3 regions of the Chromobacterium sphagni genome follow, and region 1 is predicted to be linked to each of the others. Evidence: predicted binding sites of a transcription regulator. Region 1 holds the regulator's gene; each other region holds the start of a gene.
The links. Region 1 encodes HrcA, which represses chaperone genes, less so after heat shock. Its sites were predicted from a motif close to ATTAGCACTCGNNNNNNNCGAGTGCTAAT; they were not measured.
Positions count from the first base shown of each region.

Region 1 (10,052 bases):
ACGCTGGCGCTGTTCCTGCTGTATCCGGCTTTGCCGACCTCCCGATTGATAGGCACGGAAATCGCCCATGCGGTGCCGTTGACGCTGGTCGCCGGGCTGGGTCACGCCAGCATGGGCCACCTGGACTGGCTGCTGCTGCTCAAGCTGCTCAGCGGCTCGCTGCCCGGCATCTGGCTGGGCAGCAAGCTGACCGGCAAGCTGTCGGACCACTGGTTGCGGCCGGCTTTGGCGGTGATGCTGGCGTTGGCGGGCGTCAAGCTGGTGTTGTGAGTCAGGGGTGGTTGTAACGCTTGAGCAATGAGGCGTAGCGGCCATCCTGCTTGATCTTGTCCAGCGCCGCCTGCAAGCGGGAGATGTATTCCGGATTGCTGTCTTTTTGCATCGCGAAATAGAACTGGGTGCTGTCGTCCAGCACCTGCACCGAATCCAGCCGTTCCGGATTCTGCCCCTGCTGTTTCGCCGCGTAGCGCTGGAACAGCGCCACGCCGGCGCTGTACTGCACGCGGTGGGCGTACAGCAGCCGGGCCGACTGCGCCTCGTCATTGGTCAGCACCAGGTTCTGGTTGTCGACGAAGCCCAGCTTTTCCATCATTTTCTGTCCGGGGGTGTCGCGTGCCACCGCCACTGCCGCGCGCCTGGCGTCGTCCATTGAGGTGTACGGTTGCGCGCGGGGGCCCCCCAGGCGGAACAGTTCTATCGGCAGCGGCAGTGCCGGGCCTATCCATTTGAACATTTCTTCCCGTTCCGGCGTGCGCACGGTCAGATAAAGCATGGTGTTGGGCGTCTGCTGCGCTTCGCGCAGCGCCCGGCTCCATGGCCGGATCTGGATGACGGCGCGCAAGCCGCTGTCGTGCAGCATCATCAACAGCAGCTCGTTGGAAAAGCCCTTGTGGGCGCCATCCTCGTCGTAGCTAAGCGGCGGCAGGGTTTCGGTCAGCGCGAGGATTTCGGCCGGCGGCGGTTCGGCAGGGGCGGGCAGCGGACTCAAGGCGCAGGCGAGAAGGGCGGCGAGGAGCAGGCGCATGATGCTCTCCGGGATCGGTTGCGTAATCACACTATAAGCATTGTCTGCCCGAGGGCAAAAAAAAGCCCCGGACGGACCGGGGACATCAAGCAAACAACAAAGGAGAAGCCATAAGAAGCCTGTTCATATTAGCGATTGGTGATTTATTGGGTCTTGATCTGAAGCAAGTTTGCCCGGATGGCGGCGAAATCCGCCCAGTGCGGTTCAGGCAGCCAGCTCGGACAGGGCTTTGCTCAGCGTGATGCGCTCGTCGTCCACTCCTTCGGGATAGGGTTGCTTCTCCGCCAGCTGGTAGCCCAAGCGCTGGTAGAACTGCAGATTGCCGGGCAGCCGACGCCGGGTGGACAGCTGGATCTGCTGAACGCCTTGCAGGCGCAGTTGCTGTTCGGCGTGGCGCAGCAGCGCCGAGCCCAGGCCATTGCCCTGGAAGTCCGGATGGGTGCACACGCGTTTGACTTCGGCGCTGCCGTCTTCGGGAGGCAGCACCAGCAGGCAGGCGATGAGCCGGCTCTCCCTGGCCGCGACAAAGATTTGGCTGCCGCTGGCCAGATGGCCGGTAAGGCTGGCGACGGTTTCGTCCAGCGCGGTGGGGCGGCTGGGCAGGCTGGAGGCCAGCGGGGTGAAGGCCTCTTGCAGCAGCAGGCGGACGGCGGGCAGATCGTCCCAATCGGCGAGGCGGAATTCGGTGGCGGTCATGGCGTGCTCCGGTATGGGCCTGCGGTTTATTGTGCTGATTGATTATTACCATATGAAAAACGGCCACATGAAATTCATGTGGCCGTTTTGACGGTAGGACGATGGATGATCCGAACTTACAGCTTGCCGCCCACCCAGGCTTCCACGCCCTTCAGCGCGGCAGCCAGGTTTTCCGGCTGGGTGCCGCCGGCCTGCGCCATGTCCGGACGACCGCCGCCCTTGCCGCCCACTTGCTGGGCGACGAAGTTGACCAGCTCGCCGGCCTTGACCTTGGAGGTGAGGTCGGCGGTGACGCCGGCCACCAGGGTTACCTTGCCGTCGGCCTTGGCTGCCAGCACGATGGCGGCGGAGCCCAGCTTGTCTTTCAGCTTGTCCAGCGTTTCGCGCAGCGCGCTGTTGTCGGCGCCTTCCAGCTCGGCGGCCAGCACCTTGACGCCGTTGACGACGGCGGCGTTGTCGGCCAGCGAGTCGCCTGCCGAGGCGGCCAGTTGGCCCTTCAGCTTGGCCAGTTCTTTCTCCAGCGCCTTGACGCTGTCCTGCAGCGAGCCGATCTTGGCGACGACTTCGTCGCTGGTCTGCGCTTTCAGCGCGCCGGCGGCCTCTTTCAGCAGCGCGTCCTGCGCCTGCACGTGGGCTACCGCGGCTTCGCCGGTGACGGCTTCGATGCGGCGCACGCCGGCGGCCACGCCGCTTTCGGCGACGATCTTGAACAGGCCGATGTCGCCGCTGCGCTTGACGTGGGTGCCGCCGCACAGTTCGGCGGAGAAGTCACCCATGCTCAGCACGCGCACCTCATCGCCGTACTTTTCGCCGAACAGCATCATCGCGCCGGATTTCTGCGCGTCTTCCATGCTCATCAATTCGGCCTTCACTTCCACGTTGTGGCAGATCACGCGGTTGACCACCCGTTCCAGCTCGGCGATCTGCGCCGCGCTGACGGCCTCGCCGTGGGCGAAGTCGAAGCGGGTGCGCTCCGGGTTGACCAGCGAGCCCTTCTGCACCACGTGGCCGCCCAGCACGTGGCGCAGCGCGGCGTGCAGCAGGTGGGTGGCGGAGTGGTTGCGCGCGCTGGCGGCGCGGGCGTGCAGGTCGATGGTGGCGGTGACGGCGTCGCCCACCTTCAGCGCGCCGCGCGCAAGCCGGCCCTTGTGGCCGAAGGCCGCGGACTGGATCTTCTGGGTGTCGACGACGTCGAACAGCGCGTCGATGCCGGCGGTGGCGGAGATTTCGCCGACATCGCCCACCTGGCCGCCGCCTTCGGCGTAGAAGGCGGTGTTGTCCAGCACCACGATGCCTTCTTCGCCGGCCTGCAGCGAATCAACCGCCTCCATACCCTTGAACAGCGCGAGAACCTTGGCTTCCACGCTGTTCTTGTCGTAGCCGTGGAAGGCGGTGTCGGCGCCGCTGTAGGCGATCTTGCCGGTCATCTTGAAGTTGGAGCCGGCGCGACCGCGCTCGCGCTGCGCTTCCATCGCGCGCTCGAAGCCTTCGAGGTCGGCGTGGATGTCGCGTTCGCGGCAGATGTCGGCGGTAAGGTCCACCGGGAAGCCGAAGGTGTCGTACAGCTTGAAGATGGTGTCGCCGTCCAGCGCCTTCTTGCCGCCTTCCAGCGCGGAGTCGACCAGGCCCATGCCGATTTCCAGCGTCTCGGCGAACTTGATTTCCTCGGCGCGCAGCGCGTCTTCGATGTGGGCCTGCTTCTCGCGCAGTTCCGGATAGGCGTCGCCCATCTCGGCCGCCAGGTCGGCCACGATCTTGTGGAAGAACAGGCCCTTCTGGCCCAGCTTGTAGCCATGGCGGATGGCGCGGCGGGCGATGCGGCGCAGCACGTAGCCGCGGCCCTCGTTGGAGGGCAGGATGCCGTCGGCGATCATGAAGGAGCAGGCGCGGATGTGGTCGGCGATCACTTTCAGCGACGGTACGTCCTGGCTGTACGCCACGCCGGTTTCGCGGGCGGCGGCGCGCACCAGACAGGCCAGCGCGTCGGTCTCGTAGTTGGACTTGACGTGCTGCAGCACGGTGGACAGGCGTTCCAGGCCCATGCCGGTGTCTACCGACGGCTTGGGCAGCGGATGCAGTACGCCGGCCTCGTCGCGGTTGAACTGCATGAAGACGTTGTTCCAGATCTCCATGAAGCGGTCGCCGTCCTCGTCCGGGCTGCCCGGAGGGCCGCCGGCGACCGAGGGGCCGTGGTCGTAGAAAATCTCGGTGCAGGGGCCGCAGGGGCCGGTGTCGCCCATGGTCCAGAAGTTGTCGGACGCGTAAGGCGCGCCCTTGTTGTCGCCGATGCGGACGATCTTGTCGGCCGGCACGCCGACTGTCTTGTGCCAGATGTCGTAGGCCTCGTCGTCGGAGGCGTACACCGTCACCATCAGCTTGTCCTTGGGCAGGTTCAGCCATTGCTCGCCGGTGAGGAATTCCCAGGCGAAGCTGATGGCGTCGCGCTTGAAGTAGTCGCCGAAGCTGAAGTTGCCCAGCATTTCGAAGAAGGTGTGGTGGCGCGCGGTGTAGCCGACGTTTTCCAGGTCGTTGTGCTTGCCGCCTGCGCGCAGGCATTTCTGGCTGGTGGTGGCGCGGCTGTAGTCGCGCTTTTCAAAGCCGAGGAAAGTGTCCTTGAACTGCACCATGCCTGCGACGGTGAACATCAGCGTCGGGTCGTTGCCGGGGACCAGGCTGCTGGAGGGAACGACCTGGTGGCCTTTGGCGGCGAAGAAGTCCAGGAACTTCTTGCGGATTTCGGAGGTTTTCATGATTGTCTGATCTATTTCAAAATTTTGCCCCGGACTGGCAGTCGGGGCGAATCCGTCGATTGTGTCAAGCCGTGGCGGCGCTGGCAAGGGTTTCGCAGCGCTGTTTCAATGCCCGGTTCATCAGCAGGAACCCCTGGCGGGCGCTTTCCAGGCCTTTTGCGCCGAACAGCGGCAGCAGCAGGCCGCTGAGGGCGCCGCGGTGATGCAGCCGGGCGCCGCCGCCGTTCAGCGCCTCCAGCCGGAAGTGGTGGGCGCCGTCGAGCAGGCCGGGCAGGAGCAGTGAGCCGCGCCAGGCCAGCGCCTGCGGCGGGCAAAGTTCGGTGACGATCGGGCGGAAGGTCGTCCGCCTGCCGCCGGGAGGATGGAGGGTGGCCACCAGCCGGGCGCCCAAGAGGTGGCGTCCATGCAGGCCGACGATGAACGGGTTCCACTCCGGATAGCGCGGCCAGTCGCTCAGCACCTGCCAGACCAGCTCCGGGCCTGCGGCGATGTCGATTTTGGTGGCGATGCCGCGCGCGCTCATGGCTCAGTCCTCGTGAAAGTCGTCATCTCCGCCGCCGGCCAATACCTGGCGGATCACCTCGCCGGGAAAGCCGCGCTGGGCCAGGAAACGGTACTGCTTGGCCTTTTCCGCCGCGTCGGCCGGCAGGCGGCCGAACTTCTTCTGCCACTGCGCGCGGGCGCTGGCCAGGTCGTCCTGGCCGGACAATGCCTCGCGTATGGTGTCGTCGGCTACGCCGCGCTGGCGCATTTCCTGCTGCAGCCGGCGACTGCCGAACTTGCCGCCGCGGCTGCTGGCGAACTGCTGGGCGAAGCGCTGATCGGACTGCCAGTCGCTGCCGGCCAGTTCGTCCAGCACCGCGTTGAGCTCATCCTCGCTGTCGGCAAAAGGCGCGAGCCGCCGAACCAGTTCCCGCCGGGAGTACTCCCGGCGGGCCAGCAGTTCGACGGCCCGCGCCTTCAGGCTTTTTTCGCTTGCCGCCATCAGGCGTCGAAGGCGTCGTCGGCCAGTTCTTCCTCGTCGTCCTTGCCTTCGCTGATTTCGATCTTGATGCCGACCGCGTCGCGGATCTTGCGTTCGATCTCCTCGGCGATGGCCGGATTGGCTTTCAGCCATTCGCGGGTGTTGTCCTTGCCCTGGCCGATCTTCTGGCCGTTGTACGCGTACCAGGCGCCGGACTTGTCGATGAAGCCGTGCTTGACGCCCAGCTCGATGATTTCGCCGGCGCGCGAGATGCCCTCGCCGTAGAGGATTTCGAAATCGGCCTGGCGGAACGGCGGCGAAACCTTGTTCTTCACCACTTTGACGCGGGTATCGTTGCCGACCACTTCCTCGCCCTTCTTGATGCCGCCGGTGCGGCGGATGTCCAGGCGCACCGAGGCGTAGAACTTCAGCGCGTTGCCGCCGGTGGTGGTTTCCGGGTTGCCGAACATCACGCCGATCTTCATGCGGATCTGGTTGATGAAGATCACCAGGGTGTTGGTGCGCTTGATGTTGCCGGTCAGCTTGCGCAGCGCCTGGCTCATCAGGCGGGCCTGCAGGCCGACGTGGCTGTCGCCCATCTCGCCTTCGATTTCCGCCTTGGGCACCAGCGCGGCGACGGAGTCCACCACGATGATGTCGACACCGCTGGAGCGCACCAGCATGTCGCAGATTTCCAGCGCCTGCTCGCCGGTGTCCGGCTGCGAGATCAGCAAGTCTTCCACGTTGACGCCCAGCTTCTGCGCGTATTGCGGGTCCAGCGCGTTTTCCGCGTCGATGTAGGCGCAGGTGCCGCCCAGCTTCTGCGCCTCGGCCACCACCTGCAGACACAGGGTGGTTTTGCCGGACGATTCCGGGCCGTAGATTTCGACCACGCGGCCGCGCGGCAGGCCGCCGACGCCCAGCGCCAGGTCCAGCGTCAGCGAGCCGGTGGAGATCACTTGCAGGTTTTCGGTGATCTGGTTGTCGCTCATGCGCATGATCGAACCCTTGCCGAACTGCTTTTCAATCTGGGCGAGGGCGGCGGCGAGCGCCTTGCTCTTGTCTTCGGAAGCCATGCTGTCTCCAAATGGGGTAGGTCGGACCAATAATGGGGCGATTATCGCAGAAAACCAGAGCCCTAACAGCAGCTTGCCGGGGAACAAAAGCGCCTACCCGGCGCAAAGTCTTGCTGCTGGCCCTTTTGGCGCGGTTCAGGATGTGTACAATGGGGAACATGATGAACGAACGCGCCCAACGCTTGCTCAAGGTCCTGATCGAACGCTATATCGCCGACGGTCAGCCGGTAGCATCCAAAGCCCTGTCGCTGCTGCCGGGGGTGGAGCTGTCCTCCGCGTCCATCCGCAATGTGCTGGCCGAGCTGGAAAACATGGGGCTGATCGCTTCGCCGCACACCTCGGCCGGGCGAGTGCCCACCGCGCGCGGCTACCGGCTGTTCGTCGACCGTCTGCTGACGATACGGCCGCTGGACGCGCTGGCGCGCCACGAGTTGGAAGCCAGCCTGCAGCCGGACAGTCCGCAGCGCATCGTGCAGGCGGCGTCGTCGCTGCTGTCGGAGCTGACCAGCTTCGCCGGCGTGGTGATGACGCCGCAGCGCAGCGACGTCGCTTTCCGCCAGATCGAATTCCTGCGCCTGTCCGAGCGCCGCATCCTGATGATACTGGTGACGCTGGACGGCGACGTGCAGAACCACCTGCTGCTGACCGAGCGCGACTACACCCCGTCGGAGCTGGTGGAGGCGGGCAACTTCATCAACCAGCATTACAGCGGCCAAGCGCTGGACGCGGTCACCAGCCGGGTGGAGGGCGAGCTGCGCGAGCTGCAGGGCGACATTGCCGAACTGATGGCGGCAGCGGTGCGGCTGGGGCAGCAGACGCTGGCCAATAGCGGCGAGGACGTGGTGGTCAGCGGCGGCTCGCGCCTGCTGCAGGTGAACGACCTGTCCGACGACCTGTCGCGGCTGCGCGAGCTGTTCGGCGTGTTCGAGCGCAAGACTGAGCTGTTGAAACTGTTGTCGCAAAGCCGCGCGGCGCAGGGGGTGAACATTTTCATCGGCGAGGAGTCTGGACTGGTGACGCTGGACGAATGCTCGGTGGTGACCGCGCCCTATCGCGTCAACGGCCAGGTGGTCGGCACCCTGGGCGTGGTCGGCCCCACCCGCATGGCTTACGAAAGGGTGATACCCATCGTCGACATTACCGCGCGGCTGGTGGGCAGCGCCTTGTCGTTCCGCGATTGAGTCCGCGCCTTCGCCATCCACAGACATAATCAATAACGGACGAACACAATATGAATCCGATGCAGAAACTGGCCGGCACGGCCGCCGTGATAGCCGCCGCGCTGGCCGCCGCGCCGGCCTGGGCCGACGCCGCCTTCCTGGCCCGCCCCGACGTGCAGCGCTATATCGACGAACAAGTCGCCGGCGGCCAGTTCAACCGGCCCGAGCTGGAGGCGGTGTTCGCCAATGTCGAGCCCAAGCCCAACATCATCCGGATCCTGGACAAGCCGTCCACTTCGCGGCCGTGGTACCAGTTTCGCGCCTCCACCGTCAACGACAGGTTGATCGTCGACGGCGCGGCGTTCTGGCAGGCCAACGCCGATACGCTGGCGCGCGCCGAGCGGCAGTACCAGGTGGCGCCGGAAGTGATCGTCGCCATCCTGGGCGTGGAGTCGCATTACGGCCGCAATACCGGCACTTTCCGCCTGGCCGACTCGCTGTCCACCATCGGTTTCGACTACCCCCGCCGCGCCGATTTCTTCCGCAAGGAGCTGACCCAGTTCCTGCTGCTGGCCAAGGAGGAGGGCAAGGACCCGCTGACGCTGAAGGGTTCTTACGCCGGCGCGATGGGCTGGCCGCAGTTCATGCCGTCCAGCTACCGCAAGTGGGCGGTGGATTTCGACGGCAACGGCCACCGCGACATCTGGAACAACCCGCACGACGCTATCGGCAGCGTCGCCAACTACTTCCAGCTGCACGGCTGGCGCCATGGCGACGACGTGGTGGTGCCGGCCAGCGTGGTGCCGGGGCCGCAGGTGGACAAGCTGCTGGCCGACAAATTCAACCTGCACTACACGGTGGGCGACTTGCGCAGGATGGGCATCGCGCCGCAGGCGCCGCTGGCTGACGACGTGCCGGCGGTGCTGTTTTCGCTGGAAACCGCGCCCGGCGTCACCGAGTACTGGCTGGGCCTGAACAACTTCTACGCCATCACCCGCTACAACCGCAGCGCGCTGTACGCCAAGGCGGTGCAGGAAATCGCCGACCAGGTGCGCCAGCGTTATTACGCCGCGCTGGCGCAGAAGTCGTCCGAGCCGGCGTCATCCGCGCAGTAAGGCCGTTTCCTCCCGGCGCGGCCCAGGCGGCCGCGCCGGTAAAATCAGTCGCCTTGCGCGGCAATTGCCATTAAAATCCGCCCCCATGAGCTATCAAGTCCTTGCCAGAAAATGGCGTCCCAAGCGCTTTGCCGACCTGGTCGGCCAGGAGCACGTGGTGCGCGCCCTCAGCAACGCCCTCAAGGAGGCGCGGCTGCATCACGCCTACCTGCTGACCGGCACCCGGGGCGTAGGCAAGACCACCATCGCCCGCATCCTGGCGAAAAGCCTGAACTGCGAAACTGGCACCACCGCCGACCCGTGCGGCGAGTGTTCCGCCTGCCGCCAGATCGACAGCGGCCGTTTCGTCGACCTGCTGGAAATCGACGCCGCGTCCAACACCGGCATCGACAATATCCGTGAAGTGCTGGAAAACGCCCAGTACGCGCCGACCATGGGCCGCTTCAAGGTCTACATCATCGACGAAGTGCACATGCTGTCGAAAAGCGCCTTCAATGCGATGCTGAAGACGCTGGAAGAGCCGCCGGCGCACGTCAAGTTCATCCTCGCCACCACCGACCCGCAGAAGGTGCCGGTGACGGTATTGAGCCGCTGCCTGCAATTTTCGCTGCGCAATATGACGCCGCAGCAGGTGTCCAGCCATCTGGCGCACATGCTGGAAGTGGAACAGATCGCCTACGAGCCGGCCGCGCTGGCGCTGCTGGGCCGCGCCGCGGCGGGTTCGATGCGCGACGCGCAGTCGCTGCTGGACCAGGCCATCGCCTATGGGCTGGGCGAGGTGAAGGAAGACGGCGTGCGCGCGATGCTGGGCGCGGTGGACCGCCGCTACCTGTTTACCCTGCTGCAGGCGTTGTCGGTCGCCGACGGCGCGGCGCTGATGGCCGAGGCCGACAATCTGGCCGAGCGCGGCATCAGCTTCGATTCCGCGCTGACCGAGCTGGCGGTGCTGCTGCAGCAGCTGGCGCTGGCGCAGACGGTGCCGGCGGCGCTGGCCGCCGACGAGCCAGAGCGGGATACGCTGTTCGCGCTGGCCGACGCCATCGCGCCGCAGGACGTGCAGCTGTACTATCAGATCGCCATCCACGGCCGCAAGGACCTGGCGCTGGCGCCGGACGAGCACGCCGGCTTCAATATGACGCTGCTGCGGATGCTGGCCTTCCATCCAGTGAATGCGCCGGCTGAGGCCGCCGCGCCGCCTCGGCCAGCCGCCGCGCCACAGGCCAGGCCCGGCGCCGTGGCCAGCGCCGCGGCGCCGGTCGAGCGCGGC
Region 1 covers NZ_MKCS01000001.1:2,901,449-2,911,500, forward strand. Annotated here, with positions in the region: gene BI347_RS13555 (sulfite exporter TauE/SafE family protein) at 1-270, shown strand, start outside; gene BI347_RS13560 (substrate-binding periplasmic protein) at 272-1,024, opposite strand; gene BI347_RS13565 (GNAT family N-acetyltransferase) at 1,229-1,720, opposite strand; gene alaS (alanine--tRNA ligase) at 1,837-4,470, opposite strand; gene BI347_RS13575 (SRPBCC domain-containing protein) at 4,535-4,993, opposite strand; gene recX (recombination regulator RecX) at 4,997-5,455, opposite strand; gene recA (recombinase RecA) at 5,455-6,510, opposite strand; gene hrcA (heat-inducible transcriptional repressor HrcA) at 6,672-7,691, shown strand; gene mltB (lytic murein transglycosylase B) at 7,742-8,785, shown strand; gene dnaX (DNA polymerase III subunit gamma/tau) at 8,871-10,052, shown strand, end outside.

Region 2 (10,052 bases), 970 kb from region 1:
GACCTTGGTCCAGCAACTTGCGGAACATTTCCACGCCGGTGCAGGTGGTCTTGGCGGTTTCTTTCAGGCCAACGATTTCCAGCTCTTCGCCGACTTTCACGATGCCGCGCTCTACACGACCGGTCACCACGGTGCCGCGGCCGGAGATCGAGAACACGTCTTCGATCGGCAGCAGGAACGGCTTGTCGATAGCGCGTTCCGGAGTCGGGATGTAGGAATCCAGAGCAGCGGCCAGACGGAAGATCGACGGTTCGCCCATTTCGGACTGGTCGCCTTCCAGCGCCAGACGAGCGGAGCCGGTTACAATCGGGGTGTCGTCGCCCGGGAAGTCGTAGGAAGACAGCAGATCGCGCACTTCCATTTCAACCAGCTCCAGCAGCTCGGCGTCGTCAACCAGGTCAGCCTTGTTCAGGTAGACGATGATGTACGGCACGCCAACCTGGCGGGACAGCAGGATGTGTTCGCGGGTTTGCGGCATCGGACCGTCAGCGGCCGAGCAGACCAGGATCGCGCCGTCCATCTGGGCGGCACCGGTGATCATGTTCTTAACGTAGTCGGCGTGACCCGGGCAATCTACGTGTGCGTAGTGGCGGGCTTCGGTTTCGTACTCAACGTGCGCGGTATTGATGGTAATACCACGTGCCTTTTCTTCCGGCGCGCTATCGATCTGGGAGTAGTCTTTAGCTTCGCCACCGAACTTCTTCGACAGAATGGTGGTGATAGCAGCGGTCAGAGTGGTTTTACCATGGTCAACGTGACCGATGGTGCCGACGTTTACGTGCGGCTTAGTCCGCGCAAACTTTTCCTTAGCCATGGCAAAATTCCCAAATACGAAACATAGTAGTAAACGGTGGTGCCCATGGGCAGAATTGAACTGCCGACCTCTCCCTTACCAAGGGAGTGCTCTACCCCTGAGCTACATGGGCCCTTAAAACAGGCTTCTAAACGCTTGGAGCGGGTGAAGGGAATCGAACCCTCGTCGTAAGCTTGGAAGGCTTCTGCTCTACCATTGAGCTACACCCGCCTGGTCACTACACCACAACACTTCCACTGCCAAACGTCCAACTAAATTCTGGTGGGGGGAGAAGGATTCGAACCTTCGAAGGCTAAGCCGCCGGATTTACAGTCCGGACCCGTTGACCGCTGGGGTAACCCCCCCGTGAGAGACCCGAATATTATAGATGCCCCCCGATTCCGTCAACACCTTTCGCAAAAAAATCTGCATTGTTTTGCGCAAAAATAAGAAACGCCCCGCGGCGCGCAAGGCGTTTCTTTTCTTTTCAGTCACTTGCCGCTTCAGGGCTTGGCGGAAATCTTCAGGTACTTGGCGTGCAGTTGCTCTTCCGTCTCCTGATTGGACGGGTCCAGCGGGATGCAATCCACGGGACAGACCTGCTGGCATTGCGGCTCGTCGTAGTGGCCGACGCACTGGGTGCACAGTTCGGGATCGATCTGATAGATCTCCTCGCCCTGCGAGATCGCGTTATTCGGGCATTCCGGCTCGCAGACGTCGCAATTGATGCATTCGTCGGTAATCATCAAAGACATAGTAAATTCCTCAGGTATTCCATTACATGAATTCTGTCACCCGTGGCGGCGGGTCGCAAGTTCGCACTGGTTATAACCTTATGCGGCGACTCCGGCCACGCGGCGCAATCAAACGGGGTCCGCCGCCACACGCCGCAGCAGGCCATACTGTACGGTGCCGGCCTTGTCTCGCCTGACAAGCTCCAAGCCCTCGGGCAGCGTTTCCGGCCATAGCCTGGCCTCCAGATAAACCATTCCCTCCTCCGTCAACCGCGGCGGCAGCAAAGGCAGGGCCTGCTCCAGCAGGTCGGAATCGTAGGGCGGGTCCAGGAAAATCACGTCGAACCGCTCGCGACTGCTCTTCAGATACAGCAGCGCATCGCCGCTCTGCACTTCCAGCGCGGCCGCCTGCAACAGCTGGCGGTTGTCCTGCAGCGACTGATAAGCCTTGCGCGACTTCTCCACCATCACCACGCGGCGGGCCGAACGCGATGCCGCTTCAAAACCCAGCGCGCCGCTGCCGGCGAACAGGTCCAGGCAGCTTTTGCCATACAAATCCTGGCCCAACCAGTTGAACAGGGTTTCGCGGACGCGGTCCGGCGTGGGACGCAACCCCTCCGCGTCGGGGAAGGGCAACAGGCGGCGGCGATAATCGCCGCCTATGATTCTGACCTTGTTACGTGACTGACTCATGGCTCTTGACTCTTGAAACAAGCGCCAGAGTTTAACCTGATCAGGACTTTACCGCCTCAATCATGCTCGGGATCGACCGATTGTGTCGCGCGCCCGCCCACAAACTGCGCAATATTCCTTATATTAGTGCCAGTCTCTCCGGCATGGCGCAAACGCCCGTCGCGAGCCGATTCGGTGCGCGAGGGCATTTGAGGATACAATTTAGCCGTTTACCGAAATCTCTGGCCTGATTACGCATGTTCAGCTTCTTCAAGAAAAAGCCCAAGCCGGTGGAAACGCCGCAAACCGCAAACCCGCCAGCGGAAGCCGCTGAGCCGCTCGCCGCGCCAGCCGCCCTCGTCAGCGCCCCCGAACCGGCGCTCGAAGCCACGGCGGCTGCCGTGGAAATCGAGGCGCCAGCCCAGCCCTCCGGCCCTCAGCCCGAAGCCGAGTCCCAAGCCGCCCCGGCGCAGGAGGCCCCGCCAACGCCTAAAAAGATCGGCTGGACCGAACGGCTGAAAGCCGGCCTCGCCAAAACCCGCGACCGGCTGGGCAAGCAACTGGCCGGCCTGTTCGGCGGCGGCAAGATAGACGAAGACCTGTACGAAGAGCTTGAAACGGTGCTGCTGACCGCCGACATGGGCATGGACGCTACCGTGCACCTGCTGAAGGACGTGCGCGAGCGGGTGTCGCTCAAAGGCCTGAAGGATTCGTCCGAACTGAAGGGCGCGCTGAAGGATTCGCTGCAGGACCTGATCGGGCCGCTGGAAGTGCCGCTGAACGTGGAAGGCAAGAAACCGTTCGTGATCATGATGACCGGCGTCAACGGCGCCGGCAAGACCACGTCCATAGGCAAGCTGGCCAAGTACTACCAGAGCCAGGGCAAGAGCGTGCTATTGGCCGCCGGCGACACCTTCCGCGCCGCCGCGCGCGAACAGCTGATCGCCTGGGGCGAACGCAACAACGTCACCGTGATCGCCCAGCAGGGCGGCGATTCCGCCGCGGTATGCTATGACGCCATCCAGGCCGCCATCGCCCGCGGCATCGACATCGTGCTGGCCGACACCGCCGGCCGCCTGCCCACCCAGCTGCATCTGATGGAGGAAATCAAAAAGGTGAAGCGGGTGATCCAGAAGGCGCTGCCGGAGGCGCCGCACGAAGTGGTGCTGGTGCTGGACGCCAATATCGGCCAGAACACCGTCAACCAGGTGAAAGCGTTCGACGACGCGCTGGGCCTGACCGGCCTGATCCTGACCAAGCTGGACGGCACCGCCAAGGGCGGCGTGATCGCCGCCATCGCCAAGCAGCGCCCGGTGCCGCTGCGCTTCATCGGCGTCGGCGAGAGCATAGACGACCTGCGGCCGTTCGACAGCCGCGACTACATCGACGCGCTGTTCGAATAAGCAACGCCCGCGGCCGCGCTCGGCGGCCGCCTTTCTCAGCCAAGTCAAGCGGGAAACCACTACATGATCCAGTTCGACCAGGTTACCAAGCGCTACCCCGGCGGCAACGAAGCCCTGAAGAACCTGTCCTTCACCATAGAAACCGGCGAGATGGTGTTCCTCGCCGGCCACTCCGGCGCCGGCAAGTCGACGCTGCTGAAGCTGATCGCCGGCATCGAGCGCGCCACCAGCGGCGGCGTGCTGGTCAACGGCCAGAACCTGTCCAAGCTGCGCGCCAGCCAGATTCCCTATGTCCGCCAGCATCTGGGCATGGTGTTCCAGGACCACAAGATCCTGTTCGACCGCAGCGTGTTCGACAATGTGATGCTGCCGCTCGACATCATAGGCTTCGACCGCCGCGACGCTGCCAAGCGGGTGCGCGCCGCGCTGGACAAGGTGGGCCTGCTGTCCAAGGAAAAGAGCATGCCGATCCGCCTGTCCGGCGGCGAGCAGCAGCGGCTGTGCATCGCCCGCGCCGTGGTGCACCGCCCCAGCATCCTGCTGGCCGACGAGCCGTCGGCCAACCTGGACCGCGCCTACGCGCTGGACATCATGGAATTGTTCAAATCCTTCCACCAGGTGGGCGTCACCGTGCTGATATCCGCCCACGACGAAACCCTGATGGAAGACTACGGCCGCCGCATCATCCGCCTGAGGGAAGGACAGTTCGCCGCATGAAACACTTTCTCTATCTGAACTGGCAAAGCGCCAGGCAGGCGCTGGTCAAAATCCTGCGCCAACCGTTCGGCAGCCTGCTTACCCTGCTGATGCTGGCGCTGGCGCTGACGCTGCCGCTCTGCCTCTACCTGTCGGTCAGCAGCGTGCAGGACTGGGTGGGCCGCCTCACCGCCACGCCGCAGATCACGCTGTTCATGGAGCTGTCGGCCGAGGAGGCCGACATCGCCGCGGTCAACAGCACGCTGGCCCACCACCCCAAGGTCAAGAGCTTCACCTTCATCAGCAAGGGCAAGGCGCTGCAGGACCTGGAGCGGCGCAACGGCCTGGCGGGCCTGTCCGACGGCCTGGACGGCAATCCGCTGCCGGACGCCTTCGTGGTGACGCCCGCCTCGCTGGAGCCTCGCGAGCTGGAAATGCTGCAGAAGGAGCTTTCCGGCCTGCCGATGGTGGAGATGGCGCAATTCGACGCCCACTGGGCCAAGCGCCTGTTCGGCATGGTGGAGATGGGCAAGAAGCTGACCTGGTTCCTGGCCGCCGCGCTGGGCCTGGCGCTGGTGCTGGTGACCCATAACGCGATCCGCATGCAGATCCTGGCGCGCCAGGACGAGATCGAGGTGTCCAAGCTGATCGGCGCCACCGACAGCTTCATCCGCCGCCCCTTCATGTACCATGCGCTGTGGCAGGGCGTGTTTGCCGCGCTGCTGGCCTGGGGCTTGAGCAGCTGGCTGGCGGCGGTGGCCAACCCCGCCATCCGCGAGTTCGCCATGCTCTACGGCGAGCGGGTGGAGCTACGCGGGCTGAATCCAGCCGAGCTGGCCGCGCTGATAGGCGTGGCGGCGCTGCTGGCGATGCTGGGCGCGCGCCTCGCCGCCGATCATCACCTGCGCAAGGTCGAGCCGAAGTAAACATGCCAAATGAAAGGTTTCGGCTATCGCATCGATTGTTAAAATCATTGACGCGGGAACCTTTCGTTGCTAGCACTCTCCATACACGAGTGCTAACATAGCACTACCCAAGGAGGTAGCCATCGCAATGAACACAACATTTGCCCTGCCCGTTCCGTCGACCAGCGGCAGCCTGGAGCAGTATATCCAGGCGGTAAACAGCGTCCCCATGCTGTCGCCGGAACAGGAAAACGAGCTCGCAGTCCGCTTCCAGCAAGACAACGATCTGGAAGCTGCCCGGCAGATGGTGCTGTCGCACCTGCGCGTTGTGGTATCGGTATCGCGCGGCTATGCCGGCTATGGCCTGCAGCAGGCCGACTTGATCCAGGAAGGCAATATCGGCCTGATGAAGGCGGTGAAGCGCTTCGAACCGGGCCGCGGCGTACGGTTGTTCTCGTTCGCCATCCACTGGATCAAGGCCGAGATCCACGAATTCATCCTGCGCAACTGGCGCCTGGTGCGCATCGCCACCACCAAGCCGCAGCGCAAGCTGTTCTTCAACCTGCGCAGCATGAAAAGCAGCTTCTCCGCGCTGTCGGAACAGGAAGCCAAGTCCATCGCCGAAGACCTGGGCGTCAAGCCCGAGGAAGTGCGCGAGATGGAAATCCGCATGAACGGCCAGGACGTGTCGCTGATCGGCGACGCCGACGACGACGAAAGCTACGCGCCGATAGACTGGCTGGCCGACTCGCACAGCGAGCCGACCCGCGCGCTGGAACGCCGCGCTTTCGACCATCTGCAGTCGGAAGGCCTGGAGTACGCGCTATCGACACTGGACGCGCGCAGCCGCCGCATCGTAGAAGCGCGCTGGCTGACCGACGACAGCGGCTCCACCCTGCATGAACTGGCGGCGGAGTTCGGCGTATCCGCCGAGCGCATCCGCCAGATCGAAACCAAGGCGCTGGGCAAGATGAAGACCGCGCTCAGCGAAGGCGTGGTGCTGGACAACTAATCCACCAACTGCACCGTAAAAAAAGCCGCTCGAACCATCGAGCGGCTTTTTACTTGCCCGCCGTCTGGCGGGCGCTCGCCTATCACTCCTGCAAGGTACGGAACTTGGCCGGCAGCTTGTCGTAGGCCTCGCGACTGATGCGCCTCAGCGGCTCCCAGGCCGGATTCTGGTCGCCCAGCGTTTCCAGGAACTGGCCTGCATAAGTGGGGAAGGACGCCAGCGTGGTGCGCAGCGTCTGTTCCGCTTGGGCCTGCTGCCCCGCCAGGATTTCCATCTGCGCGCGCTTGAGCATCACGTCCGGATACGGGCGGAATTCGGTCAGCCTGTCCTCCAGCGCCAGCTTCTGCGCCAGGTTGTCGCGGCTGATCGGCAGATAGTCGTCCAGTGTGTACAGCGCATGATAGGCAAACAACGGCTTGGTCTTGACGATTTCGATCAGCCGCTCGGTGCGCTTGGCGTCCTTCTGCGCATTGCCGGTGGGGGTGTACAGATTGACCAACTCCCAGAACATCGGCGTGGTGCTGATAGACAGCCAGCCCACCCACGCCAGCGCGGCCAACAGCGGCAGGCGCAGGAATATAGGAGCGGCGCGGGAGCCGTCTCCGCGCGGCGCCATCGCCATGAACAGCACCAGCATCGCCAGGAAATAGAAGTACCACAACGGATATTCGAGCATGCTGTGGGTCAGCGTCACCGCCAGGCAACCCAGCGCCAGCACGCCCTCCGGCGCGGCCCGGCGGCAGAAGAAGGGCGTCAGCACCCAGACGAAGCCGCCCAACACCAGCGCGGTGGCCACGCCGCCCATCTCGGCCAACAGTTGCAGCACCAGATTGTGCGCGTTGGTGAACAAGCCGCTGTTGTAGCCGGCGGCGGCGAACTGCGGCAGCGGCTGCAAGCGCACGCTCTCCGCAGCGTATTGCGACCAGCCCACGCCCCACAGCGGGTGCGCCTTGAACGTGAGCCAGGCTTTGTGCATCTCGGCGAAGCGGCGCGCGCCCATGTCATCGCCATTGGCCGCCAGCCGGGCCACGCCGGAGGCGTTCTCCACATCGGAATGGGTCAGCAGCGAGATCAGATGGTTGAACAGCGGCAAAGCGAACTGCCCAGCCAGAATCGCGCCGCAGCTGGCCCACATCGCCAGCATCAGCCGGCGCGAGGTATCGTTGCGGCTGCGCCAGTGCCACAGCGCGGCCAGAGCGGAAATCGCCACCAGGTACAGCAAGGTGGTGCGGGAGCCCGCGGTGGCCAGCATCAGCGCCATCCACAACACCAACGCGATCAGCCAGCTGCGCCCCAGCCGCTCGACGGCGAACAGGTAGACCCCGGCCACCACCGACCACGTCAGGTAGTGCGCGTACTGGTTGCGTTGGCCGATGTGGCCGAAGATATTGGTGGTGGGGTGGGAGCCGTCGTAAAACAAGCCCAGCGGCGCCGCCAGGCCGGTGAGCTGGGCAGTACCGATCAACGACTGCACCAGGCCGCCGACGATGATAGCGCGCGCCAGCCATACCGCGAACTCGCGCTCGCCGAAGGCGCCGCGCAGCGAGGCCGCAACCGACGCCAGCAAGGCCAGCGACAGCCAGCCCAGCGCAGTGGCGTAGCTCATGCCCGGGAACATCAGGCTGACCAGTTGCGGCTGCAGCGCCCAGATGCCCGCCAGCAGCAGACACCACCAGCCGGCGCGCGGCACGGTGTCGAACAGCCTGCCACCGGGCAGCAGCAGCATACCGGCCGCCAGCAGCAGCCAGATCACATTGATTTCGCCAAACCACTGCGGCAGCGGCACAAAGTGGACGCGGGAGGCAAACGGCACGATGGCGACCAGGCACAATGCCAACAGGGCCAGGCGCTCGGAAATTTTCTGAAAAGTCATGGCGGGCCAGATGTCGAAACAACAAAGCCGGCAGCATACCGCATGCGCACAGCCGGCAAAACCAGTCAAATGTGTCCGCGCGTTACAAACGCCTTAAAACAAGGGTTTGCGCGTGACGGGAGACGCCACCGCCATCACCGCCGCCATCCGGGCGGCATCGGTGTAGGCCCCGCGCTGCAGATAGATCTTTTTCACCCTGCCGGTCAGCTCGGCCAGCCGCCGCACTTCCGGCTCCTGCCAGGACTGCAGGCTGGCATCCAGTTTCAACACCTCGTCCGGGTAGCTGGCGATGGCCTGCACCAGCGTCCGCCTGGCGGCCTCCGGCTGCCCGGCCAGCGCCTGGCACACGCTCAGCCGCTGCAGCACGGCGATATAGGGCTGATTGAGCGCCAATCGCTGGTAGAACGGCAGCACGATGTCGACATGCCGCTTGCTGGGCAACAAATAGTTGCCCATCACCATCGCGGCGGGATCCACCCACAACGGGTTGAGCTCCACCTTGCCGAGGTAGTTTACCCGCCGGATGTTCTCCGCCGCCGACTGGCTGGGCGCGCTGTACTCCACCAACCGCCAGAAGATGGCTACGCCGCTGACGATATGCGCCGCCATCAACGCGCCGCCGCCGATGCAAGCCAGCCTCAGCACCGCGGTGCGGGTCGGCGCCTGCCACGACCGCGCCGGCGACAGCGTGCACACCGTCACCAGCATCGCCAGAAAGGGCAGGTACCACAAAGGGAACTCGAACATGCTGTGGATCAACAGCATCATCGCGATACTGATCAGCAACAGGTTTTCCGGACTCTGCCGGCCGCGTCCGAAAAACGGCAACAGGCACCCACCCAGGCCCAATGCCACGATCAGAGTCCCCGGCAACCCGGTTTCAGCCAACAACTGGAAAAACAGATTATGGCTCTGGGTGAACAACACGGCTTCCGGATACTTGGGCAGGCCGCCGAAAGCTTCCAGCCAAACGGACTGCTCCGGATAACGCTCCAGCCCCACTCCCAGCCAGGGATGCTGCTGAAACACCATCCAGGCCTTGGTCCATTCGATGCGGCGCCGGGCGCCGAAGCCGGCGTCCAACAACCGCTCGGAACCGCTTTGCGCATGAATCGGCAGGCCCAGCCAATTGAGAAGCCAGATGATCTGCTCATTGAACAGCTGCAGCAGCGACAGCACGATCATCGCCGCCATCAAGGCCTGCAGCATCCGCGCCAGCGTCTCGTCACCGGACGCGCGCCGCTGCCAAAACCAGGCCAGCAGGCAGACTCCCAGGCAGTATGCCAAGGGCAGCCGCGCGCCGGACCAGGTAATGAACAACAACTGGAACAAGACCAGCAAACCGCAAAAACCGCCGCGCAGCCGCCGCCGGCCATACAGATAGCAGGCCGCCACCACGCCCCAGTTCAGGTACTGCGCATACTGGTTGCGCTGGCCGACATTACCCATCACCTCGGTCGGCGTCAGGTAATTCAACATCACCAAGCCGCGGGTATAGCGAGCCAAGTCCAGCACCTGGATGCCGCCCAACACGATTTGCAGACAACTGCCCAGCAGCAGGCAGGACGCCAGGATGACGCAAACCTGCGCCAGGTCGGGCCGCAGCCGGTTGGCCAGGAACACAGCCAGCAGCAACATCACCGCCAAGCTGCCGATACCCAGAATCGCCGGCTGGTAGTTATCCAACAACAGGCCGTTGCTGAATGACAGCCACAATAGCAGCGCGGTCAGCGCCAGCGCCGCCAGCGGCACTCTCACGCCGCTTTGCCGGCGGCGGAAGACGAACAGCCCGGCGATGCCGATGGCGAACACCACGCTGGCGTTGGTCCACCAGTCCTGCAGCGGCGTATAGCGGGCGCAATTGAGAAAGGGAAACACAAAACAAAAGCAGAAGAAGACATGCAACAAAACATCGTTCCATCCGGCTTTGCCGGTCGACTGGGCTTGACTCTGCATCGGGCTTT
Region 2 covers NZ_MKCS01000001.1:1,928,064-1,938,115, reverse strand. Annotated here, with positions in the region: gene tuf (elongation factor Tu) at 1-814, opposite strand, end outside; tRNA gene BI347_RS09165 (tRNA-Thr) at 852-926, opposite strand; tRNA gene BI347_RS09160 (tRNA-Gly) at 951-1,024, opposite strand; tRNA gene BI347_RS09155 (tRNA-Tyr) at 1,074-1,159, opposite strand; gene BI347_RS09150 (YfhL family 4Fe-4S dicluster ferredoxin) at 1,297-1,548, opposite strand; gene rsmD (16S rRNA (guanine(966)-N(2))-methyltransferase RsmD) at 1,657-2,220, opposite strand; gene ftsY (signal recognition particle-docking protein FtsY) at 2,457-3,602, shown strand; gene ftsE (cell division ATP-binding protein FtsE) at 3,666-4,319, shown strand; gene ftsX (permease-like cell division protein FtsX) at 4,316-5,224, shown strand; gene rpoH (RNA polymerase sigma factor RpoH) at 5,352-6,215, shown strand; gene BI347_RS09120 (PglL family O-oligosaccharyltransferase) at 6,298-8,088, opposite strand; gene BI347_RS09115 (PglL family O-oligosaccharyltransferase) at 8,182-10,044, opposite strand.
Region 2: the regulator HrcA is predicted to act here: its motif matches at 5,293-5,321, upstream of rpoH (RNA polymerase sigma factor RpoH).

Region 3 (10,052 bases), 760 kb from region 1:
CGCACAAATCTGAGCTTGAACAGCTTTTGCGTTAGCGCTTGGGTAGTGGCCGCCTAGGTAGCTGCCTATCGTGGCTTTCTCAATCAAACCAGTTGGCGGGAATTATGCTGAAAATCCTGATAATTTCAACTTTTCTGTCACTGTTTGTTGCGATGTTCCTGATTCATTTCAGCCATCTGCATGAGCGTTTTACACTGGATCACGACCTTGGTGGCGTGCAGAAATTTCATGCACTTCCAGTGCCCAGAGTTGGAGGACTGCCGTTGGCGGCAGGATTACTGGCTGGTTGTGGTGTATTGGCCTGGTCGTTGGATGAAGGAAGGGCATTGCTATTTTTTTGGGTGGGAGTGCCAGCTTTCATTGCCGGTTTGGTTGAGGACATGACTAAGAAGGTGGGGCCGCTGCCTCGTCTATTCGCTACTTTTGCCGCTGCCGGTTTGGGCTATTTTGTTCTTGGGGCTGGCTTGCATCGGGTAGATATTCCTTTCATTGATAGTTTTTTGGTTAATGTCCCCTTGGTTTCCTTTTTATTCACGGTGATTGCCGTTGGGGGAGTGGCCCACGCGGTGAATATCATTGATGGATACAATGGACTGTCCGGTGTGGTGGCTGTTTTTATTTTCCTTGCCATGGCTTATGTGGCATTCAAAGTTCAGGACGTGATGTTGCTGGGCGTCTGCTTCGCGATGATCGGAGCGCTGTCTGGATTCTTGTTCTGGAATTTCCCGCGCGGGCTGATTTTTGCCGGCGATGGCGGCGCGTATCTGCTGGGCTTCATGATTGCGGAGGTCGCGGTGCTGTTGGTGGGCAGGCATCCGCAAGTTTCGCCATGGTTTCCTTTGCTTTGCGTGATTTATCCGGTGTTCGAAACGCTGTATTCGATCTATCGCAAGAAATTCCTGCGCGGGATATCGCCTGGCATGCCGGACGGCCTGCATCTGCATATGCTGGTCTACAAGCGCCTTGTCCGCTGGATGGTGGGTTCCAAGGACGCGGGGCATCTGACTTTACGCAACAGCCTGACTTCGCCCTATCTGTGGGCGCTGTCCTGCATCTCGGTGGTCCCCGCGATGCTGTTCTGGCGCCACACCTATGTGCTGATGGGCTTCTGCCTGTTGTTCACTGTAGCGTACGTTTCGCTGTACCGGATGATCATCCGCTTCCGCACGCCGCGCTGGCTGGTGCTGCGCCGCTCTACCTCCTCCCGCTGATCTTTTGTCAAGAGGGGTGCTGCCCCTCTTGAAAAGCCTCGGTGTCGTCCCTATTATTAGCACTCGCAAGCCACGAGTGCTAAACCTCTCGTGTGCAACCTGAATATTCTGGTTTTCAACTCTCAAACAGCTACTGCATTAGGAGAGATCTAATGGCAATCCGTCCCCTGCACGACCGTGTTGTTATCAAGCGCCTCGAGGCTGAAGAAAAGACCGCTTCCGGCATCGTTCTGCCGGGCAGCGCGGCTGAGAAGCCGGACATGGGCGAGGTTCTGGCCGTCGGCAACGGCAAGATCCTGGAGAATGGCGAACGCCGTTCGTTGGAGCTGAAGGTTGGCGACAAAGTGATTTTTGGCAAGTACTCCGGTCAGACCGTCAAGGTCGACGGCGATGAAGTCCTCGTGATGCGCGAGGAAGACGTAATGGGCATCGTCGAGTAATCCGACCCTTACCTGCACTTCACATTACAGAATTCTGGAGAGTTAAAGAATGGCTGCTAAAGACGTTAAATTTGGTGATTCCGCTCGTGCCAAGATGGTTGCCGGTGTCAATGTTCTGGCGGATGCCGTCAAAGTGACCCTGGGCCCGAAAGGCCGCAACGTGGTACTGGACCGCTCCTTCGGCGCGCCGACCATCACCAAGGACGGCGTGTCCGTCGCCAAGGAAATCGAACTGAAGGACAAGTTCGAGAACATGGGCGCGCAGATGGTGAAGGAAGTGGCTTCCAAGACTTCCGACGTGGCCGGCGACGGCACGACCACCGCTACTGTGCTGGCTCAGGCCATCGTGCAGGAAGGCATGAAGTATGTTGCCGCCGGCATGAATCCGATGGACCTGAAGCGCGGCATCGACAAGGCCGTGATTTCGCTGGTAGGCGAGATCGCCAAGATCGCCAAGCCGTGCGCGACTTCCAAGGAAATCGCCCAAGTAGGCTCCATTTCCGCCAACTCCGACGCCGACATCGGCGAAATCATCGCCAATGCGATGGAAAAGGTCGGCAAGGAAGGCGTGATCACCGTTGAAGACGGCAAGAGCCTGAACAACGAGCTGGACGTGGTAGAAGGCATGCAGTTCGACCGCGGCTACCTGTCCCCGTACTTCATCAACAATCAGGACAAGCAGATTGCCGCGCTGGACAATCCCTTCGTGCTGCTGTTCGACAAGAAGATTTCCAACATCCGCGACCTGCTGCCGGTACTGGAGCAAGTGGCCAAGTCGGGCCGCCCGCTGCTGATCATCGCCGAAGACGTCGAAGGCGAAGCGCTGGCTACCCTGGTGGTCAATACCATCCGCGGCATCCTGAAGGTGGTTGCGGTCAAGGCTCCGGGCTTTGGCGACCGTCGCAAGGCCATGCTGCAGGATATCGCCGTGCTGACTGGTGGTACCGTTATCGCTGAAGAGCTGGGCCTGACCCTGGAAAAAGCCACGCTGGAGATGCTGGGCCAAGCCAAGCGCATCGAAGTGGGCAAGGAAAACACCATCATCATCGATGGCGCCGGCGAAGCTGCCGTGATCCAGTCGCGCGTGGGTGAAATCCGCAAGCAGATCGAAGAAGCTTCTTCCGACTACGACCGTGAAAAACTGCAAGAGCGCGTGGCCAAGCTGGCCGGCGGTGTTGCCGTGATCAAGGTTGGCGCGGCTACCGAAGTGGAAATGAAAGAGAAGAAGGCCCGCGTTGAAGACGCGCTGCACGCGACCCGTGCCGCCGTTGAAGAAGGCGTGGTTGCCGGCGGCGGCGTAGCCCTGCTGCGTGCCCGTGCTTCGCTGGAAAACCTGAAGACCGACAACGTCGAGCAAGAAGCTGGCGTCAAGATCGTGCTGCGCGCCATCGAGGCTCCGCTGCGTCAGATCGTCAAGAACGCCGGCGACGAGCCGTCGGTTGTGGTCAACAAGGTGCTGGAAGGCAAGGGTAACTTCGGTTACAACGCTGCTACCGGCGAATACGGCGACATGCTGGAAATGGGCGTGCTGGATCCGGCCAAGGTTACCCGCTCCGCTCTGCAACACGCGGCTTCGGTAGCCGGCCTGATGCTGACCACCGACTGCATGATCGCCGAACTGCCGGAAGACAAGCCGGCAGCAGGCGGCATGCCCGATATGGGCGGCATGGGCGGAATGGGCGGCATGATGTAAGCCCAGCCTTCCAGGCTTGAATAGCAAACCCCGCTTCGGCGGGGTTTTTGTTTTTTCGGCTTGAATGTCGCATGCGTCTGGCAAAATAAGCTGAATAGCTGATATTGAAAGGAGAGAAAAATGTTGTTGAGCGAAATGCAGGGTTTGCTGGATGGCTGGCTGGAGCCGTGGCGCTACAAGGACTACGCGCCCAATGGCTTGCAGGTGGAGGGGCGGGCCGAGGTGGGCAAAGTGGTGACCGGCGTGACGGCGTCGCAGGCCTTGATCGATGCCGCGGCGGCGCGGGGCGCCGACGCCATCTTGGTGCACCACGGCTATTTCTGGAAAGGCGAGGACGCGCGCATTTGCGGCATGAAGAAGCAAAGAATCCGCACCCTGCTGCAGCATGACATCAGCCTGTTGGCCTACCATCTGCCGCTGGACGGGCATCTGGAACTGGGCAACAACGCCTGTCTGGGCCAGGCGCTGGGGCTGGCGGCGCAAGGGCAGGCGGGAGAGCAGGGCCTGCTGTGGCATGGCGACTGGACCGGCGCGGGCGATGCGCAGGCGTTTGCCGGCCACGTTTCCGCCAGGCTGGGGAGGGCGGCGCAGTTGCTGGGGCGGCCGGACAAGCCGGTGCGCAAGGTCGCCTGGTGCACCGGCGGCGCGCAGGGTTTCTTCGCCGATGCCGTCGCGCTCGGGGTGGATGCCTTCATTACCGGCGAGGCATCCGAACAGAATTACCACATGGCGATGGAGAGCGATGTCGCATTTATCGCAGCGGGACATCATGCCACGGAACGCTTTGGGATCAAGGCGCTGGGCGAGCGTTTGATGCAGGTCTCTGGCATAAATGTCGAATTTATTGACGTCTTCAATCCTGTTTAAGCATCTTGCTGGCGTCAAGGTCAATTTATTTGCATAGAAGCTTCAAGTCCCTACTAGTAATCGGGTAAAATCTGGCGGTTTAGGGCTCGATTTCCACGATTGAGGATGACTGTAATGAGTGAACAGCAAGTCGATACGGGGCGCCGTCGGTTTTTGACGATCGCTTCCAGCGCTGTTGGGGGTGTTGCGGTGGTCGGCGCGGCTACGCCATTTTTCCTGAGTTTCTTCCCGTCCGAGCGGGCCAAAGCCGCCGGCGCGCCGGTCGAAGTCGACATAGGCAAGATCGAGGCGGGGCAGAAGATCAATGTCGAATGGCGCGGCAAGCCGGTGTGGATTCTCAACCGCACGCCGGAGCAGTTGAAAAACCTGCCGAAGAACGACCCCAAGCTGGTCGACCCGCAGTCGGAAGTGGACCAGCAACCGAAGTACTGCCAGAACGAGCACCGCTCGATCAAACCCGAATATCTGGTGGCTGTAGGCATCTGCACCCATCTTGGCTGTTCGCCAACCTTCCGGCCCGATCTCGCGCCCGCGGATCTGGGGCCGGAGTGGCTGGGCGGCTTCTACTGCCCCTGTCATGGTTCCAAGTTCGACCTCGCCGCCCGGGTATTCAAGGGAGTGCCGGCTCCGAAGAACCTGGAAATTCCCCCGCACAAATATATGTCCGACACCCGCCTGCTGATTGGCGACGACAAATAAGCTGAGGGCGAAAAATGAACAAAGCACAAAAGCTGCTCAACTGGGTGGACGAGCGTTTTCCGCTGACAGCCCTGTGGGAAAGCCAATGGGGCAAGTATGTCGCCCCCAAGAATTTCAATTTCTGGTACTTCTTCGGTTCGCTGGCGATGCTGGTGCTGGTGCTGCAGATCGTCACCGGAATCTTCCTCACCATGAACTACAAGCCGGACGCCACGCTGAACGGCGCCGGCATCCCGGTGGCCTTCGCCTCGGTCGAATACATCATGCGCGACGTGGCCGGCGGCTGGATCATTCGCTACATGCACTCCACCGGCGCCTCGATGTTCTTCGTGGTGGTGTATCTGCACATGTTCCGCGGCCTGATCTACGGCTCTTACAAGCAGCCGCGCGAGTTGGTGTGGGTGTTCGGCACGCTGATCTTCCTGTGCCTGATGGCAGAGGCCTTCATGGGCTACTTGCTGCCCTGGGGACAGATGTCGTTCTGGGGCGCGCAGGTGATCGTCAACCTGTTCGGCTCCATCCCGGTGATCGGACCGGATTTGTCGCTATGGATTCGCGGCGACTTCGTGGTGTCGGACGCCACGTTGAACCGCTTCTTCGCGCTGCATGTGATTGCGGTGCCGCTGGTGCTGTTGGCGCTGGTGGTCGCCCACCTGATGGCGCTGCACGAAGTGGGCTCCAACAATCCTGACGGCGTCGAGATCAAGCAGCAGCCGAAGGACCCGGACACCGGCTTGTATCTGGACGGCATCTACTCCCATCCGTACTACTCGATCAAGGACATTCTGGGTGTGGTGGTGTTCATGATCGTGTTCTCCGCCATCGTGTTCTTCCTGCCGGAAATGGGTGGCTACTTCCTGGAGCACCCCAACTTCGACCAGGCGGATCCGCTGAAGACGCCGCCGCACATCGCGCCGGTATGGTACTTCACGCCGTTCTACGCCATCCTGCGCGCTATTCCGTCGTTTGCCGGCACCCAGGTGTGGGGCGTGCTGGCGATGGGCGCGGCGGTGGTGCTGATCGCCTTCCTGCCGTGGCTGGACCGTTCGCCGATCAAGTCCATCCGCTACCGCGGCCCCAAGTTCAAGGTGGCGTTGGTGCTATTCATCGTCGCCTTCATCGGTCTGGGCATTCTCGGCGCGATGCCGCCGACCGCTGTGCGCACGATGATTTCGCAGATATTGTCGGCGGTCTATTTCGCCTTTTTCCTGGGTATGCCGTTCTACACCAAGAACGATATCGGCAGCATTCCGGTGCCGGACCGCGTCACCGACACCAATGCCAAGCGGCAGATCCAGTTCGTGGTGCTGGTGTTGTTGACCGTGTTCCTGGCGGCGCTGTTCGCCATGAACGTGTAAGCAAGGGGAAAGGACTCATGAAAAACAAAATCCGTCACCTGATCGCGGCCCTGGCGCTGATGCTGCCCTTTGCGGCCCCCGCGCTGGCCAACGAGGGCGGCCCCGCGCTGGACAAGGCCGACATCAATATCCAGGACACCGAAAGCCTGCAGCGCGGCGCGCAGATCTTCGTCAACTACTGCCTGTCCTGCCATTCGGCCAGCATGTTGCGCTACAACCGGCTGGAGGACATCGGCCTCACGGAAGAGCAGATCAAGGCCAACCTGCTGCCGGAAGGCGCCAAGATCGGCGACCAGATGAACATCTCAATGGACAAGAAGGACGCCAAGGCCTGGTTCGGCGCCACCCCGCCCGATCTGTCGCTGATCGCCCGCTCGCGCGGCGCCGACTATCTGTACAGCTATCTGCGCGGCTTCTATCGCGATCCTACCCGCCCCACCGGCTGGAACAATCTGGTGTTCGACAAGGTAGGCATGCCGCACATCTTCTGGGAATGGCAGGGCGAGCAGCAGTTGAAGACCGAGAAGGACGCGGAAGGCAACGAGGTGCACAAGCTGCAGCTGGTCAAGGCCGGCACGCTGACCAAGCTGGAGAACGGCAAGGCCAATACCGTGGAGTACGACAGGCGGATGACCGATCTGACCAACTTCCTGGTGTTCATGGGCGAGCCGGCGCAGGTGCAGCGCCAGCAGATCGGCTATGTGGTGCTGATGTTCCTGGGCCTGCTGCTGTTCCCGCTGGTCTACCTGTTGAAGAAGGAGTACTGGCGCGACGTGCATTGAGCCGGTTGCGATCGAATGAGAAAGGCGGAAGCGATTCCGCCTTTTTTTCTTTTATAATCATGATGTTGTATTGAAATGCTGGCAAATGGGGGCGGGAAGGTGCTAGAATGCGCTGCTACATCAATTCAATGTTAGTCAAGGATTATTTCCGCCATGATGACCCTCTACTCCGGAATCACCTGCCCGTTCAGTCAGCGCTGCCGTATCGTGCTCTTCGAGAAGGGCATGGATTTCGAAATCATCGATGTGGATATCCATAACAAGCCGGAAGATCTGGCTGTGATGAACCCGTACAACGAAGTGCCGGTTCTGGTGGAGCGCGATCTGATCCTGCACGAATCCAACATCATCAACGAATACATCGACGAGCGCTTCCCCCACCCGCAGCTGATGCCGGCCGATCCGGTGATGCGCGCCCGCGCCCGCCTGTTCCTGCATCGTTTCGAGAACGAGCTGTTCATTTACGTGAAGACGCTGGAAGCCGGCGCTACCGGCAAGGAAGCCACCAAGGCGCGCGAAGCGATCCGCGACGGCCTGACCACCATCGCCCCCATCTTCTCCAAGCAGAAATTCATGCTGGGCGACGACTTCTCGATGATAGACGTGGCCATCGCCCCGCTGATGTGGCGCCTGGAGCACTACAACATCGATCTGGGCAAGAGCGCCGCGCCTATCCTGAAATACGCCGAACGCATTTTCCAGCGCCAGTCCTTCATCGACTCGCTGACTCCGTCCGAAAAGGCCATGCGCAAGTAAGGTGACGCGATGAGCTCCAGCACCAAGCCGTACATGATCCGGGCGCTGCACCAGTGGTGCGGCGACAACGGCTATACCCCCTACGTCGTGGTGTGGGTCAATGACCGTACCGATGTGCCGCTCGAGTACGTAAAGAACAACGAGATCGTGCTGAATATCGCCGACGGCGCCACCAAGAACCTGCGCATCGACAACGACTGGCTGTCGTTCTCGGCCCGCTTCGGCGGCGTGTCGCGCGACATCTGGGTGCCGATCGGCAATGTGATGTCGATTTTCGCCAGGGAAACCGGTGAAGGAATGGGTTTCGATGTCGAGCCGGTCGCCGAGGTCGAGTCCGGCTCCAAGCCGGCGGAGGCCGACGGCCAGCCGGCTCCGGAAGGCGACGATCCGGGGCCGAACCGCCCCAGCGGCCGCCCCAGCCTGCGCATCGTCAAGTAAGCCTGCATCCGTCACCAGTCAAACCGGCCGCCGCGCCGGTTTTTTCTTGTGCGATCCGCAAAAAAAACGGGGCACAAGTGCCCCGCAAGTCCCTTACACAACAATCGTTGCTCTGCCGGCGGCTTATTCCACCCGCTCGCCGTGCAGCACCACGTCCAGTCCTTCGCGTTCTTCGTCTTCCGCCACGCGCAGGCCGACCGCCAGATTCACCAGTTTCAGCAGGATGAAGGTGACGACGCCGCAGTAGACGATGGTGACGCCGACGCCCAATGCCTGGGTGGCCAGGCTGCCGTCGGCGCCGCCGATGTCCTTCACTGCGAACACGCCGGTCAGCAACGCGCCCAGGATGCCGCCGACGCCGTGCACGCCGAAGGCGTCCAGCGAGTCGTCATAGCCCAGCATGTGTTTCAGGCCGGTGGCGCCCCAGAAGCACACCACGCCGGCGGCCAGGCCGATGATCAGAGCGCCCTTGACGTCGACGAAGCCCGCGGCCGGCGTGATGGCCACCAGGCCGGCTACCGCGCCGGAAGCGATGCCCAATACCGAAGGCTTCTTCTTGGTGATCCATTCGGCGAACATCCAGGCCAGCGCAGCCATCGCGGTGGCGACCTGGGTGGTGACCATCGCCATGCCGGCGCGACCGTCGGCGGCGCCGGCGGAACCGGCGTTGAAGCCGAACCAGCCCACCCACAGCATGGAGGCGCCGACCAGGGTCAGGATCAGGTTATGCGGAGGCATCGCTTCCTTGCCGAAACCCACGCGTTTGCCCAGCACCAGCGCGGTCACCAGGCCGGCCACGCCGGCATTGATGTGAACCACGGTGCCGCCGGCGAAGTCCAGCACGCCCTTGTCGCCCATCCAGCCGCCGGGCGCCCAAACCCAGTGCGCCACCGGCACGTAGACCAGCAGCGACCACAGCGCCATGAAGATCAGCATCGCCGAGAACTTCATCCGCTCGGCGAAGGCGCCGGTGATCAGCGCCGGCGTGATGATGGCGAAGGTCATCTGGAAGGTCATGAACACCGATTCCGGGATGGTGCCCGCCAGCGGGTGCACCGCCAGCTTGCCGGCATCCTTCATGAATACCATGCCGTCCAGCATGAAGCGGGAGAGGTCGCCGATATAGGGCGTGCCGACGGTAAAGGCCAGGCTGTAGCCGATCACGGTCCACAGGATGGTGACCAGGGCGGTGATGGCGAAGCTTTGCATCAGCGTGGCCAGCACATTCTTCTTGCGCACCATGCCGCCGTAGAAAAGCGCCAGGCCGGGAATGGTCATGAACAGCACCAGGGCGGTGGAGGTCAGCATCCAGGCGGTATCGCCGGAGTTGATCACCTTGACCGCGGCCACCGCTGGGCCGGCCGGCGCATCGGCCAGAGCGGGCAGCGACAGGGCGGCAAGGCCGGAAGTCATTGCAGCGAGTGTCTTTTTCATTATGGTTTCCCCAGTTTGCAGACGGTTCAGACCGCGTCGGCGCCGGTTTCCCCGGTGCGGATGCGGATCACCTGTTCCAGCTCGTAGACGAAGATCTTGCCATCGCCGATCTTGCCGGTGCGGGCGGACTTCTCGATGGCTTCCACCACCTGATCGAGCAGGGCGTCGTCGATGGCGATTTCCAGCTTCACCTTGGGCAGGAAGTCCACGACGTACTCCGCGCCGCGATAGAGTTCGGTATGGCCTTTCTGGCGGCCAAAGCCCTTTACCTCGGATACGGTGATGCCTTGCACGCCGATAGCGGACAGGGCTTCTCGGACTTCGTCAAGCTTGAATGGCTTGATCACGGCGGTAACGAGTTTCATGGCGGTTCC
Region 3 covers NZ_MKCS01000001.1:2,140,327-2,150,378, forward strand. Annotated here, with positions in the region: gene BI347_RS10140 (MraY family glycosyltransferase) at 105-1,211, shown strand; gene groES (co-chaperone GroES) at 1,364-1,651, shown strand; gene groL (chaperonin GroEL) at 1,701-3,344, shown strand; gene BI347_RS10155 (Nif3-like dinuclear metal center hexameric protein) at 3,465-4,211, shown strand; gene petA (ubiquinol-cytochrome c reductase iron-sulfur subunit) at 4,326-4,910, shown strand; gene BI347_RS10165 (cytochrome b) at 4,925-6,268, shown strand; gene BI347_RS10170 (cytochrome c1) at 6,286-7,050, shown strand; gene BI347_RS10175 (glutathione S-transferase N-terminal domain-containing protein) at 7,204-7,806, shown strand; gene BI347_RS10180 (ClpXP protease specificity-enhancing factor) at 7,816-8,244, shown strand; gene BI347_RS10185 (ammonium transporter) at 8,368-9,678, opposite strand; gene glnK (P-II family nitrogen regulator) at 9,705-10,043, opposite strand.
Region 3: the regulator HrcA is predicted to act here: its motif matches at 1,267-1,295, upstream of groES (co-chaperone GroES).